3 regions of the Pseudooceanicola sp. NS-SX8 genome follow, and region 2 is predicted to be linked to each of the others. Evidence: riboswitches for the same ligand, from Rfam matches in the RefSeq annotation. Region 2 holds a riboswitch; each other region holds the start of a gene.

Region 1 (4,885 bases), 1.4 Mb from region 2:
GGATAGCCGCTTTCGAACTGGATCTCCGCCAGGGTCTGGAAGAATTCCCGCGCGTTGATCTTCTTCTTGCGGATGCGCTTGTCCTCGACCATCTCGTCATATTTCTCGGTCACCGAGATTTCCGAGAAGGGCTTGCCGTAGACCTTTTCCACGTCGTGCGGCGAGAAGAGGTACATCGGTGCGTTCTTCTTCGCCAGTTCGAAGGTCACGTCGGGGATGACCACGCCGAGGGAGAGCGTCTTGATGCGGATCTTCTCATCCGCGTTCTCGCGCTTGGTGTCGAGGAAGCGCAGGATGTCGGGGTGGTGGGCGTTGAGGTACACGGCCCCTGCCCCTTGGCGCGCGCCAAGCTGGTTGGCGTAGGAGAAGCTGTCTTCGAGCAGTTTCATGATCGGGATGACGCCGGAGGACTGGTTCTCGATACCCTTGATCGGCGCACCGTGTTCCCGGATGTTGGTCAGCATCAAGGCCACGCCGCCGCCGCGCTTGGACAGCTGCAGGGCCGAGTTGATGCCGCGCCCGATGCTTTCCATGTTGTCTTCGAGGCGGAGCAGGAAGCAGGAGACCAGCTCGCCCCGGCTCTTCTTGCCGGCGTTGAGGAAGGTGGGGGTGGCAGGCTGGAAGCGGCCCGACAGGATCTCTTCCATCATCGACATGGCGAGCTTCTGATCGCCGCGCGCCAGCGCGAGGGAGACCATCACCACGCGGTCCTCGTAGCGTTCAAGGTAGCGTTGCCCGTCGCGGGTCTTCAGCGTGTAGCTGGTGTAGTACTTGAAGGCGCCGAGGAAGGTCGGGAAGCGGAACTTCTTCTTGTAGGCGGCATCCCAGATCGCGGCCAGGAAATCACGGGGGTAGGCCGCCAGGACCTCTGCCTCGTAATAGCCCTCGTCGACCAGGTATTCGAGCTTCTCGTCCAGCGAATGGAAGAAGACGGTGTTCTGGTTCACATGGGTCAGGAAGTACTGCCGCGCCGCCATGCGATCGGCGTCGAAGCGGATCTGCCCCTCGCCGTCGTAGAGGTTCAGCATGGCGTTCAGCGCGTGGTAGTCGAGGCCGGACTCGGTCAGGCTGTCGTGGCGGTCAAGCATTGGGTCCCCCAGAATGCGTCGAGCCCGTCACGGATGCGGGCAAAATCCCTGGCCGTGCCGGCCAGTTCGAACTTGGTGAGCAGCGGAACTTGGCACTTGCGGGAAATCACGTCCCCCGCAAGGCCGTAGGTGGTGCCGAAGTTGCGGTTGCCGGTGCCGATGACGCCGCGGATGCCCGCCCGGTTGGCCGGGTCGTTCAGGAAGCGGATCACCTGTTTCGGCACCGCGCCGCGCCCCTCGCCATCGGCATAGGTGGGGCAGATCAGCACGTATTCGGCAGGCACGGGCGGAAGCGCCTCCTTCGGCGAGACGGGGATACGCAGCGCGGGCCGCCCGAGAGAGGCGATGAAGCGCAGGGTATTCCCGCTGGCGGAAGAGAAGAAGAGCAGCCCGGGCATGGGAAGATCCCCGGATCAGGAGGCGAGGCGGCCGATCATGTCAGGGCGGAAACCGGACCAGTGTTCACCGTCCGCGATCACCACCGGCGCCTGACGGTAGCCGAGCTCGGTCACGCGCGCCATGGCATCCGCGTCCTGCGTCAGGTCGACGACATCGTAGGGCAGGCCCTTGGCGTCGAGCGCGCGGGTGGTGGCGGTGCACTGCACGCAGGCGGGTTTGCTGTAGACGGTGATCATGCTCTGCATCCTCGTTATCACCAGCGGGCAGGGACGCAGAGGCACGGGCCTGCTGGCCCGCTTGCCGATACGCCCCGAACCCACCGTTCGCGGTCAAAATCCAGTGCCTCGGGCAGGTTTCCTGACTCCACGGGTCATCGCGTTTTCCGACCTTCCCGGACCGGGGCCCAGTGGCGATTTCGGAAACGCTCACCGCTTACAGTTGCGGGGGCAGCGCCGGATTTGCACCGGCTTCCCTCTTCGTCGGCGGCAAGGCCACCGGACACCTGAAGCACCCATATCTAGACCATGAGAGGTCGGGGGCGTCAATATGCTGATTTGAAAACCGTCATTCCCGGCGGCCTCGCGGATCGCCAAAGCCTGCAGGGCAGGCAGCGGAGGAGGTCAGGCGTAGTGCATTTCCCGGACCAGTGCCAGCCAGTTTTCCGCGTAATCGCGCAGGGGGGCCGGATCGGCGCAACGGACCTGAGTCGTCCGGGGCAGCGGCGCATCTGCCCCCGCCAGCAGCGCCGCGCCGACACTGGTGCCCGTGGCGGAGGCCGCGATGCGGACCTCGCCCCGCAGCGCCGCCAGCATTGCCGTGAAATCCGCGTTGCGGGCGAAGGGCCCCTCGACGATCACCGGGCCTTCGGCGGCGACCAGGGACAGGCAGGTGTCGGTGACCAACGCGAGATACCACGACAGCGCCAGCATGCGTGCCCCCTCGCCCGAAGGCTGCCGTGTCCAGGCATGGGTGCGCCCCTTGAAGGGCCCGCTGTCGGTGACGACGGAGGGAAGAAGGGCCACGCCGGACAGCACCTCTGCCATGTCGGCCGCCGTCGGGCGCGCGTCGGAGCCGTCCCGGATGACCTCGTAGGCGCGTCCGCCCATGAACCGGGCAGAGGGGACGGGCTGCCCCAGGGCGTTGACATTGACCAGCGTATCGCGCGCGGGATCCATGGTCGGGGTGCGTCCTCCCATGGCCATGGCCACCACCCAGGTTCCGGTGGAAACCACCGAGAAGGGCGCAGGCTGCGCCAGGATATGGGGGTAGAGCGAGGCATTGCTGTCATGTATTCCGCAAAACACCGGCGTGCGCGGCGAAAGCCCGCTCTGCGCCGCGATCCCGGCACTGACATGACCCAGCATGTCGTCGGCGCGATGCGCCGGCGCCATCTTCCCCGCAAGGCCAAGCCGCGCCACGAGGGAGGAGAATTCACCACGGTAGGGGTTCCACAGGTCGGTGTGGCATCCCAGAGAGGTCACATCCGTCGCCATCCGTCCCGTCAGGCGATAACCCCAGTACTGCGGATAGGTCAGGATATGCGCCACCCGGTCGCGCAGCGCGGGATCGGTTTCGAACTGCCAGAAGAGCTGCGCGCCCAGGTTCAGCCCAAGCGGCAGCCTGGGCGATCCGGTTTCGGCAAAGCCCGGACGAATTGCATCGTAATCGCGCGCCAACGTGTCGGGGCCGTCGTGTTCATAGTCCAGCATCGGTGCCGCCAGCCCGCCCGCCGCATCCAGCAGGACCGCACTGGCACCATGGGTCGTGACCGAAATCGCATCGACGCCATGTTCCGCCTGGAACCGCGCCAGGCCATCCAGGAAAAAGGCCCAGTGCCCTTCCAGGTCGACCTGCGGCCAAGGCGGGCCGGGCAGCACGTGATTGGGCCGCGTCAGCACCGCGATTTCTTCCAGGGTGGAACCATCGACCAGGGCCAGCTTGGCGTTGGTCTTGCCCACGTCGATCACGGCGATATGGCGATGCGCGTTCATCCCGCCCCCCTCAGGCCATCAAGAAGACGGTTTCAAGCGCCGTCTCCACCGGGCGGTTGTCCGGATGGGTTTCCATGATGTCGGCCATGTGGGCCCACCAGCGCTGCATGACCGGGTGATCGGGAAGGGCCGCCATGCCGTGATCCGGCGCCCGCCAGAGCACACCGAAGAGCGCGCGCGTTTCGGGATCGTAGTGGATCGAGTAATCCTGCACGCCCGCCTCCTTCAGCAGGGTGACCAGCTCCGGCCAGATCTCGTCGTGGCGGCGGCGGTATTCCTGCAGGCAGCCGGGGTTCAGGACCATGCGGAAGGCGTGCTTTTCCATCAGCCCCTCCGCAGCCGCGACCAGAGCCTGGGCAGGGCAATGACCCCGATGAGCAGCAGGCCGATGAAGATCGACATGACGATGCCCGGCACGTTCAGCAGCCCCAGGCCGAAGGTCACCAGCCCCATGACGAAGGCCGCGATGACAACGCCCCCGATGGTGCCGGAGCCCCCCAGGATGTTGACCCCGCCCAGGACGACCATGGTCACCACCTCCAGCTCCATCCCCGTGGCGATGGAGGGACGGGTGGAGCCGAGCCGGGACGTCAGGCAGACGGCCGCCAGGCCGGACATGAGGCCCGTCAGCAGGAACAGGATCAACTTCACCCGCGCCACCCGGATCCCGGAGAAGAGCGCGGCGGTGGGGTTGTTGCCCACGGCATAGACCGCCCGGCCGAAGTTGGTCTTGTGCAGGACCACCGCATAGATCACCGCCAGTGCGGCGAAGATGGCGAATTCCACCGTGACCACCCAGAAGACGTAGCCCTGACCGAAGACGGCGAAATCGGCGGGGTAACCCCGGAAGGCACCGTCGCCCAGAACGATGTAGCTGATGCCGCGAAACAGGCTCATCGTGCCGATCGTGACGACGATGGACGGCAGGCCGAGACGCGTCACCAGCACACCGTTGAAGGCGCCGCAGGCCAGCCCGGTCAGCAGCCCGACAGCGACCAGCGCGGGCGTTCCGAACCCGGCCTGCATCGCCAGCCCCATGGCGGTGGAGGCAAGCGCGATGATCGAGGCGACGCTCAGGTCGATTTCCCCCGCGACGATCAGCAGGGCCATGGCAAAGGCGATCATCGCCTTTTCGGTGAAGTTGAAGGTCGCGTCGGAGAGGTTCCAGGCATCAAGGAAGTAGGGAGAGGCGAAGCTGTTGAGGATGAAGATCCCGACGGCCACCAGCAGGAGCAGGCTTTCCCAGCTTTTCAGGGCCCGCATCGCGGGGGTCGAAAGCTGATCGGGAATTCTGCGGCCGCGGGCCTCTGCCGGGGCAGCTTCGCCGGAATGGTCGGTGCTGAAGGTGCTCATGTCGCGTGCTCCGCCGATTTCAGGATCACCCGGCCGCGGGACCGGCCGGAACGG
Region 2 (4,885 bases):
GCGCGCATCAGGGTCGTCTTGCCCGCGCCATTCGGCCCGATCAGCCCGACGAATTCGCCCGGTGCGATGTCGAAGGAAACATCGCTGAAGACGTTGCGACCGCGCAGCGACACGCTCAGGTCCTTGATCGACAGAAGGGTCATGCGCGTTCCCTCCGGTTGCGCCAGATGAGGTGCAGGAAGAACGGGGCGCCGACAAGCGCTGTCAGCACGCCGAGCTTCAGGTCGCGATCGGGCAGCAGAAGGCGCACCGCGACATCGGCGGCCAGCAGCATCGCCGCCCCGCCAAGCGCGGAGGCCCAGAGCAGCGGGCCGGGCCGGTTGCCGGTAAACCGCCGCAGCAGATGGGGCACCACGAGACCGATGAAGCCGATGGCCCCGGCCACCGCGGTGCCGGCCCCGACGACACATGCCGTGCCGATGACCACCCGCAGGCGCAGGCGCCGCAGGTTGACGCCCATGGATGCCGCCGCATCCTCGCCCAGGGTGAGCGCATCCAGGGAACGCCCGATCCCCGCCAGCAACAGGATGCCCACGGCCATGAAGGGTGCAGCCAGGAGGACATGCGTCATCGACCTGTCAGCGAGCGATCCCATCAGCCAGAACACGATCTCGGAGGTTGCGAAAGGATTGGGAGAGAGGTTCAGCACCAGCTGTGTCAATGCGCCCGAGGTGGCGGAAATCGCGATCCCGGCGAGGATCAGCGTCAGGGTGTCGCCCCGTGCACCCGACAGCGCGAGCAGGATCAGCACGGCCAGCAATGCAAACCCCAGGGCCATCAGCGGCAGGGCCAGTGCAAAGGCCGCCGACAACCCGGTCTGGATCGCGATGACCGCGCCAAGTGCTGCCGAAGAGGAAATGCCGATGAGCCCCGGTTCGGCCAGCGGATTGCGCAGGTAGCCCTGCAGTGCGGCGCCGGACAGTCCGAGGGACGCACCGATCATCAGCCCCAGAAGCATGCGGGGCAGGCGAATTTCCTGCATGACGAGGACGAGCGGCCCGCCATCGCCAAAGAGGGCGCGGAAGGAAGCGGAGAGCCCTGCATCCGCAGGCCCGACGGTCAGCGACGCCAGGGACAGCAGCAGGACGAGGGTGATGAGAAGGGCAGCCAGGCGGCTCATTTGACGGTCTTCCGGAATGCGGTGAGGTCTTCGATGGCGCGCAGCACGTGCGGGGTGCCGCAGATCCAGTCCCTGTCGGTCACCGCGCGGCCTGCGGCGCGTTCGCGCAGGGCTTCGACGACGGGATGCTGCAGGATCTCTTCGGACCGGGAGGCGCCGGGGTAGGGGGTGCCGGTGATGATCGCGTCGGGCTCGGCCATGGCCAGCAGTTCCAGCGGCAGGTGGCCGCCATAGCTGTCGCCCGCGATGTTGCTGAACCCGGCGGTGATCAGGATCTCTCCCGCCAGCGTGCGGTCGCCGGTGGTATATCCGTTGGCGTAGTAGATCGCGGCAGAGGGGCGTTCGGACACGTCTTCGCGCAGCGTCTCCAGGCGGGCGGTGAAATCGTCCGCCAGGGCGCGGGCGCGGTCTTCGTGACCGATCGCGCGTCCGATGGTCATGATCCGGTCGGGGATGTCGTCCAGGCTGGAGGCCGGGGGCACCTCGACCACGCGGGTTCCCAGGCGTTTCAGCATCTCCACCGCCGCGCGGGACGTGTAGGTGCCCGACAGGACAAGGTCGGGTTTCATCAGCCAGATCTCTTCGGCCCGGCCATGGTTGACGGGATAGTCCATCGCGTCTTCCGCCATGGCGGAACTGCGCGGGTCGCGGGAGATCCAGGAGATGGAAAGAAGCTGGCCGGGGTCGGCCAGCATCATGGCAAGCTGATCGGTGCAGAGGTTCATCGAAACGACGCGCCGCGGGGCCTCCTGCGCTCCGGCCGGGCTGGCCAGGGCGGCGAGAAGGGCAAGGATCGCGGCGCGCCGGATCATCAGAACGTTCCGCGGACGCCGAAGTAGATCGCGCGGTCAGAGGTGCCGTAGCCGCTGACGGTCTCGTATTCCTCGTCCAGCAGGTTTTCCACCCGGACATAGGCCTCGGTCTGCGCGTTCAGCATGTAGCCGAAGTTGAGGTTCACCAGGGTGTAGTCGGGCAGGGTCGCGCTGCTGTCCACGGTGTCGATGACGCGCTGGACGGAAAGGCCGGCGGTCATGCGGTCGGTCAGGTCGGCGTTCAGGCTGACGTTGATGTCGTGCAGCGGCACGCGCACCAGGCGATCCCCATCGGCGTCATGGGCCTTGGTGTAGGTGTAGTTCGCCGTCAGCCGCAGGTTCGGCGTGAAGGTGTAACCCCCCGAAAGCTCGACCCCTTCCATGGTGCTGGTGCCTTCGACCTGCTGGTAGGTGGAGGTGCTGCTGGACCACTGGATCAGGTCGGTGATCTCCGTGTGGAACAGGGTCGCCTTCACGAAGGCCGTCTCACCGAAGCGTTTCTCGATCCCCACCTCGTAGGTTTCCGAGGTCTCGGGGTCGAGGTCGGGGTTGCCGTAATAGGCCGAGTAGAGCTCGTAGAGGGAGGGCGCGCGGAACCCGGTGCCGCCTGCGAAGCGCAGGATCAGGTCATCGCTCGGACGATAGGCGACGGAGAGCCGCCCGCTGGTGTGCCCGCCGAAGGTCGAGTGATCGTCCTGGCGCACCGAGGCGACCACGTCGAGCTGATCTGTCGGTGCCCACTTGCCTTCGGTGAAGATCCCGTAGGTCTTGTAGTCCGCGTCTTCGGTGCTGCCGTCGTAGCTTTCGCGGGTCGCATCGCCGCCGAAGGACAGGTCGAAGGTCGGGCCGAGCGCCATGGTCCCGACGTAGGAGAGGGAGCTGCGCTCACCCAGGTAGGGGGTCGCGTAGCCGTCGCTGTAGCTGGTGCGGTCGTTGCGGTAGTATTGCAGGGCGAATTCGTTCTCCACCGCGCCGGTGGTCAGCTTCGCAAAGGCGCGCAGGCCCAGCTGTTCCGCCTCGTTGTATTCGTCCGGCGTGCCGTCGCCCAGCACGTAGGCGGTGCCGTTCCAGGCATAGCCGTCGTAATCGCCCTTCGATTTCTGCCAGAAACCGGCCATGCCGACGGTCAGATCGTCGGAGACGTCGTATTCGCCGGCAAAGGACAGGCGGGTGGCCACGGTGCCGTCGGCCTCGGTGTTGCCGTCGTTCTCATCCGCGGCGGAGAAACCGTCGGAGGTGACGTGGCTGATCGTGGCGGCAAAGCTGCCGCGCTCGCCCAGCCAGGAGGAGTTGAACGAAAGGCGCGCGGTGTTGTAGCTGCCCAGTTCCGCCGCGTAGCGGTTGGTCACGCCCAGTTCGGTCGCACGGTTGGTGGTGATGTTGATCACCCCGGCAATTGCGGACGATCCGTAAAGCGCCGATTGCGCACCCTTCAGGACTTCGATCCGGCAGACGTCGGCGGTGCTCAGGTTCGCCCAGTCGAAGGAGATCTGGGTGGAGGACGGATCGTTCACGTCGATGCCGTCGACATAGACGCCGATATAGGCCCCCGCCGCGCCACGGATGCGCAGGGTGGAGGTGGTTCCGGCCGGACCGTTGGTGCTGATCGAAATGCCGGGCAGGGTGTTCAGGAAGTCGACCAGGCGCACTTCACCGGCTTCGCGGATCTCGTCTTCCTCGATCACTTCGACGGTGGAGCCGGATTTGTCGACCTCGGTCGCCTCGCGGTTGGCGGTGACGGTGATCGCGTCGAGTTCGACGACGTCCTGGGCCCGGGTTGCGGTGCCGGTCAGGGCAATGGCCAGGGTCACGGTCGTCAGGGCGGTGGTCTGCGCAAGGGCGCGCTGGAACGCTGTCATGTACTTTCCCTTCGTATTCCCGGCCTCACCGGGAGAAGCATGTCGGGCTGTCTGGGAAGGGAAGTGCCTGCCGCAGACGGTTGCGATGCCACCGCTACGGAAGGTCCGTCGCCTCGGACGCGCCCCGCGCCCGGACTGGGTGATCGGCCTCGGCAGGTCTCCTGACTTGCGGGTCACGGCTCTTCCGGGTCTTCCCGCCGCAGTGGTTGCAGCAGTGACATGGTCCGGCGTCGCTCTCCGCCTACAGTTGCGGGGGCAGCTGCGGAATTGGGGCTGTCCCCCTCACCGCATTCCCTATTCACCGGACCCTTGGGTCCGGACCGAAGCGGAAATCTGCCTAGAGCAGGGAATCGATTTCGGCAAGAGCCCTGTCCGAGGCGGCCCCGGGCATCGGCATTCGCGCCACAGGCGCAGGAGGTCAGCCGTTCAGCAGGCGGCGGATCTTGCCGACGGCACGATCGTAATCCTCCTGGTAGCCGATCGGTTCGAAGAAGCGCCCCTTGCGGTCGAACAGCAGCACGGAGGCGGAGTGATCCATCGTGTAATCTCCGTCCTCCAGCTCCACCTTGCGGGCGTAGATGCGGAAGGCCTTGATCGCCTTGGCGATTTCCTCCGGATCGCCGGCCACGCCCTGCACGTCGGGCACCCAGGAGGTGTAGTCGCGCAGCTGCTCCACTGTGTCGCGTTCGGGATCGACGGTGATGAAGAAGACGCGGATCTGCTGCCCGGTGGAGGCGAGGTCCTCTTGCCAGGTGGCGATATCGCCCAATGTCGTCGGGCAGACCTCGGGGCAGTGGGTGAAGCCGAAGAAGACCGCGCTAGGTTCGCCCTTCAGGCTGTCTTCGGTGAAGGGCACGCCCGCGGTGGTCATCAGGGTGTAGTCGCCGCGCCCCAGGTCCTCGGCGAGGGAGCGGTTCAGCATGGGCTGGAAGACCTTGAAGCTTGCGAAGGCGATCAGGGCGGCGCCGGCCAGGATCCAGAGCCCGAGGATGGCAGCTTTCTTGGCGTTCATTGCAGGGGTCCTTTCCGTGTGGCTGTCCAGCCCCGCGCGGGGCGCGGGGCCGGGGCTGTTCAGTGGCTCATGTGCTCATGCG
Region 3 (4,885 bases), 110 kb from region 2:
CACGGCAAGCCCGGTGGCGATGACCTTCGCGCGGGAAGGGGCTGCGCTCATTGTTCCGCCCTTTCGATGAATTCGAAGAGCTCGCGGCGCAGGCGGATGAATTCGGGATGTTCGCGCGTCGTCAGTTGATCACGGGGGCGCGGCAGCTCGACGTCGTAGATCTTGCCGATGCGGCCCGGGTTCGCCAGAAGGCCGACGATGCGGTCGCCAAGATAGATCGCTTCCTCAAGATCGTGGGTCACGAAAAAGACCGTGGTACCGGTGTCTCGGACGATCTTCAGCATCTCGTCCTGCAGCGCCTGACGGGTCATCGCATCCAGCGCCCCGAAAGGTTCATCCATCAGCAAGACCTTGGGGTTCTGTGCCAGGCAGCGGGCGATCTGCAGGCGCTGTTGCATGCCGCCAGACATCTCGCCGGGGTACTTTTCGGCGCTGTTGCCCAGGCCGGTCATTTCCAGCAATTCGCGGATCCGGGCGGGGCGTTGCGCTTTCGGCATACCCGTCGCTTCCATCGCCAGTTCAATGTTGCGGGCAGCGGTGCGCCACGGCAGCAGCGCCTTGCCATAGTCCTGAAAGACCACGGCGATGTCGGGGCGCGGTCTGCGCAGCTCGTGGCCGTCCAGAAGGACCTTGCCGTTTTCGGGCTGCAGCAGCGCCGCGATCAGGCGTAGCAGGGTGGTCTTGCCGCTGCCGGACGGGCCGACAACGCAGACGACTTCGCCGGCTTTCATGTCGAGGCTCAGATCCTCGAGGATCGTCTTGCCACCCAGGACGACGGTGCTGCGCCAGATCCGTATCAGCGCTTTCAGGGCGTCATCGGGGTTGGCGGCCGAAATGGCGGGCTGGCTCTGGGAGTGGATATCGAGAGCTTCGGTCATCTGTTCCTCGTTTGTCACGAAGAGCACTCAGCATAACCTAATGAGGTTTGTTAATAACGAAATATATTCGGGAAGGGATAAAATCATGCTGTCGCTCGAATTTGCCTAAGATATGCGCAAAGTCTCTTAGTGTCGGCTTGACTGAGGTGATGACAGTGGGTCCCGGTCTCAGTCTCCCGAGAATGCGGGCAGCCGAAGCGCCATGTAATTCGTTCACTGCGAATAATCTGATCGGAAACTGAGGTAAGTTGCTTGCCCAATCCGCCTCCGTGGTCCTACAACCGTCGGCGAGCAGGAAGACGCAGGAGACAGAGACATGGGTGACAGCCCGGCCCCCAAGGCGACCGAGGCCGCGACATCAAAGCGCGGGATCCAGTCCATCGACACTGCCGGGCGCATCCTGAAGGGGATGATCGGCTCTCCACGTCCGCTGATGCTGAAAGAGTTGTCGGACATGACTGGTCTGCCGGGTGGTCAGTTGCATGCCTACCTGGTCAGCCTGAAAGAGTTGGGCCTGGTCGAGCAGGAGACAGGGCAGGGCCGCTACCTGTTGGGGCCCTTCGCCCTCACACTGGGTGCGGCCCGGATGCGCAGCTTCGATCCACTCAACCGCGCCTCGAACGACCTACAGAACATCGCCCGTGATAACGCCTTGCTGATGACACTCAGCGTCTGGGACTTCGAGCGCCCGGCCATTGTGCAGGTGCATCGCGGCACCTTCGATATCCAGGTTCCGCTCTATCCCGGCGGGACGCATCGCCTGTTGACCAGCGCGGCGGGGATGCTGTTCTCGGCCTACCTGCCGGAAGATATCATTGCCAGCGGCATCCGCGAAGAGCTGCGCAGCGGATATCGCGCGGCGCACCACAGCCTGCCGACCACCTTCGAGGAATGGCAGGCCGCAGCCGAGCGCATCCGGGCACAGGGCTATGCGAGCCTGGAAGACAGTCCGCACATCGGTCTGAACGCGGCGTCTTTCCCGGTGATCGACTTCAATGGGCGACTGCAATTCACCTTCACCGCCATGGGCTTCTCGTCCGAGTTTGGCCTGTCGCCGGACAACCGTCTGATGCAGATGTTGCTTAAAGAGAGCCAGCGCATGTCGGCGGAGCTGGGATGGGCCGGTCGTTAACAGGGTCTCTTTTGCACAAACCGGTCGATGGCCGAGACCTACCCTTCCCCAGACGGAGGTATCCCACAACTTCCGTGATAGGTATGCCGAGCGCTATGTAGCTGTTGAGGGCTGCAGTTGCGAATATCAGGGGGACTTCATTGATGCCCGATGAAGTGGTGAGTCTGGGCATGTTGCGAGTGTGTCAGGTGCGCAGATGGACCCAATCTCTGTGTTCCCAATGTCGTCTCAAGTCATTGAATTTGTTGCGTCCGCGCTTGATATGTTCTCACAATAACTCGTTGTTCTTGTGTTGTTCGAACGATCCTCCCCGGTGCGCCACTTCCCGAAACAGCCAGCTGAGATCATTCGGACACCTTCCGATCTTGCAACTCGGTGTCTGCTGATTTTGGATTTTCCGTTCCCGATATGATGTCCTGAAGGGCCGCGCTCTGGCCGTAGCGCGAGGCCTCGCCTTGCGCTTCATATCCCGGGATCACGATCCGTTGCTCGGCCTTCGCGCGGGGCTCCTTTGATGTCGAAGCTCTGGGTTTCCTCCGCGCGGGCCGGACTGCCGTGTGAGCGGCGCTAATGATCTTGTTGCAGGGAATGGGCCGCTGGCCAGATTGACCGGCCTGCCCGCAAGCCGCATACTCCCCGCGATTTCAGGTGCCGCAGGAAGCTGCGGAGAATAGGGAATCCGGTGAGGGACAACCGTGTTGGACCAAATCCGGAGCTGCCCCCGCAACTGTAAGCGGAGAGTCTCCCCGAAAGACCACTGGTGCGACAGGCGCCGGGAAGGTCGGGAGAGGCACTGATCCGCGAAGCCAGGAGACCTGCCTGAAACGCTCACCTGTTCCGATCGCGGGGTGCGTATCGGGCGCGGCTTCTTCCGTAATGGTGACATTCCGCGGGTCCTGCCTGGTGCAGGGCCTTTTCCTGCACGGCATTCGGGCGCGGCCCGGTGTCATCCGAAGAGGTATGTCATGACGGCACATGATTCCAAGATCATCCCTGAAACCCCCAAACGCAAAGCGCCTTACCGGGCAGATCATGTCGGCTCGCTCCTGCGGCCCGAACCTGTGCGAGAGCTCCGCGAACGCGGCATCTTCGACGAGGAACTGACCTGCGTCGAGGACATGGCAGTCCGCGATCTGGTGAAGCTGCAAAAGGAAGCCGGACTGCATGTCTTCACGGATGGAGAGGTGCGCCGTGCCTTCTGGCACTATGACTTCATGGGCATGCTGACCGGGCTGGACATGAAACCGTCCAGCCGGAGCCTTCCCTTCAAGACCGAATACAAGACCCCACCGATCGAGGCGCATCTGACCGGGCCGCTCGACTTCCCCGAAGATCACCCGATGCTGCGCCACTACACCTTCCTGGCGGAGCAGTTGTCCCCCGGCGACGGCATTCCCAAGATTTCCATCCCCGGCCCCTCGGCCTGCCATTTCCGGATGGAAGCGGAGAACATCGAATATGAGCCCTATCGGGATCAGGAACTGATGTTCCATGATATCGCCCAGACCTATCGCAAGGCCGTGCAGGCCTTCTACGACGTGGGCTGCCGCTACCTGCAACTGGATGACATCTTCTTTGCCTACCTGGGCGACCCCAAGCAACGCGAGCAGCGTCGTGCCATGGGGCAGGATCCGGACGAACTGGTGATGAAATATGCCTGGATGCTGGAGGAGGCGATCAAGGACCGCCCCGATGACCTGATCATCGGCATGCACATGTGCCGGGGCAATTTCCGCTCGTCCCATGTGGCCGAAGGCGGCTATCACTTTGCGGCCGATGCGATCTTCAACACGACCTCTGTCGATGTCTATCTGATGGAGTACGACACCGAGCGCGCAGGCGGGCTGGAGCCGCTGGCCAAGCTGCCCAAGGGGAACAAGCGGGTCATGCCCGGCTTCATAACCACCAAGCATGGCGAGCTGGAAAGCATGGACTGGATCAAGTCCAAGTACGACGAGGCTTCGAAATACGTCGATATCGATCAGCTGGGGGTCGCCCCGCAGTGTGGTTTCTCCTCGACCGAACACGGCAACAACATCACCGTGGATGACGAGAAGCGGAAGCTGGAGCTGGTGGTCAAGGTCGCCGAAGAGATCTGGAACGAAGTCTGAGGTCATGACCATGAAGATCCTGAAGGCGGCCGCTTTTGCGGCCTCTCTCGGTGTGCCTGCCGGGCTGTGCGCCGAGACGCTGAAGTTCGCCCATTTCGTACCGCCCACCCACACGCTGACAGCTGCGATCGTCGATCCGCTGACCGAAGGGGTGGCCGACGCCGGTCTGGTGATCGAGACCTATCCCGGTGGCAAGCTGGGCGCTGGACCTGCCGAGCAATATGTCCGTGCGGTTCAGGGTGTCGCCGATATCGTCTGGGGCTTGCCGGGATATACCTCCTCGCAATTTCCGCTGACCATGCTGACCGAATTGCCCGGTGCCTTGCCTGCGGGCATGACGGGCGCTGACATGCTGTGGAACGGCTGGGATGCCGGGGTGATCCGCAGGGAGTTCCCGGCGACCACGCCGCTCGCGCTGTGGACGGCAGAAGCCTCGGTCCTGATCCTGCGCGACAGGGTCGTTCGCAGGCCCGAGGATCTCTCCGGTCTGAAGATCCGCGTCTCGGGCTCGATCACCGGGGAGGTCGTCCGGGCGCTTGGGGCGACGCCGGTGCAGATGCCGGCGGGGGACGTCTACAATGCGCTGCAGACCGGGCTGATCGACGGCGTGATCATGGGCTCCAGCGGGATTTCGGACTTCAAGCTGGACGAGGTTCTGAGCCATGTCACCCTCGGCATTCCGCTCGGCAATCAAGGGTTCTACGTGGTGGCCAACTCCCGCCGCATCGATGCCCTGCCTGAAAGGGAACGCGCGGCGCTTGATG

The links. Region 2 has a riboswitch for cobalamin ahead of AC2IR1_RS05685 (TonB-dependent receptor plug domain-containing protein). Riboswitches for the same ligand answer to the same signal wherever they lie in the genome.
Region 1: another riboswitch for cobalamin. It lies ahead of nrdH (glutaredoxin-like protein NrdH); the one in region 2 lies ahead of AC2IR1_RS05685 (TonB-dependent receptor plug domain-containing protein).
Region 3: another riboswitch for cobalamin. It lies ahead of AC2IR1_RS05220 (5-methyltetrahydropteroyltriglutamate--homocysteine S-methyltransferase); the one in region 2 lies ahead of AC2IR1_RS05685 (TonB-dependent receptor plug domain-containing protein).

The regions. Positions count from the first base shown of each region.
Region 1 covers NZ_CM170819.1:4,789,367-4,794,251, forward strand. Annotated here, with positions in the region: gene nrdE (class 1b ribonucleoside-diphosphate reductase subunit alpha) at 1-1,088, opposite strand, end outside; gene nrdI (class Ib ribonucleoside-diphosphate reductase assembly flavoprotein NrdI) at 1,064-1,486, opposite strand; gene nrdH (glutaredoxin-like protein NrdH) at 1,502-1,723, opposite strand; cobalamin riboswitch at 1,818-2,008, opposite strand; gene AC2IR1_RS22000 (FGGY-family carbohydrate kinase) at 2,108-3,478, opposite strand; gene AC2IR1_RS22005 (L-rhamnose mutarotase) at 3,489-3,803, opposite strand; gene AC2IR1_RS22010 (ABC transporter permease) at 3,803-4,831, opposite strand; gene AC2IR1_RS22015 (ABC transporter permease) at 4,828-4,885, opposite strand, start outside.
Region 2 covers NZ_CM170819.1:1,232,514-1,237,398, forward strand. Annotated here, with positions in the region: gene AC2IR1_RS05670 (ABC transporter ATP-binding protein) at 1-143, opposite strand, end outside; gene AC2IR1_RS05675 (FecCD family ABC transporter permease) at 140-1,120, opposite strand; gene AC2IR1_RS05680 (ABC transporter substrate-binding protein) at 1,117-1,932, opposite strand; gene AC2IR1_RS05685 (TonB-dependent receptor plug domain-containing protein) at 1,932-3,791, opposite strand; cobalamin riboswitch at 3,926-4,131, opposite strand; gene AC2IR1_RS05690 (SCO family protein) at 4,210-4,803, opposite strand; gene AC2IR1_RS05695 (copper chaperone PCu(A)C) at 4,863-4,885, opposite strand, start outside.
Region 3 covers NZ_CM170819.1:1,125,277-1,130,161, forward strand. Annotated here, with positions in the region: gene AC2IR1_RS05205 (ABC transporter permease) at 1-51, opposite strand, end outside; gene AC2IR1_RS05210 (ABC transporter ATP-binding protein) at 48-878, opposite strand; gene AC2IR1_RS05215 (IclR family transcriptional regulator) at 1,195-2,010, shown strand; cobalamin riboswitch at 2,640-2,847, shown strand; gene AC2IR1_RS05220 (5-methyltetrahydropteroyltriglutamate--homocysteine S-methyltransferase) at 2,976-4,121, shown strand; gene AC2IR1_RS05225 (TRAP transporter substrate-binding protein) at 4,126-4,885, shown strand, end outside.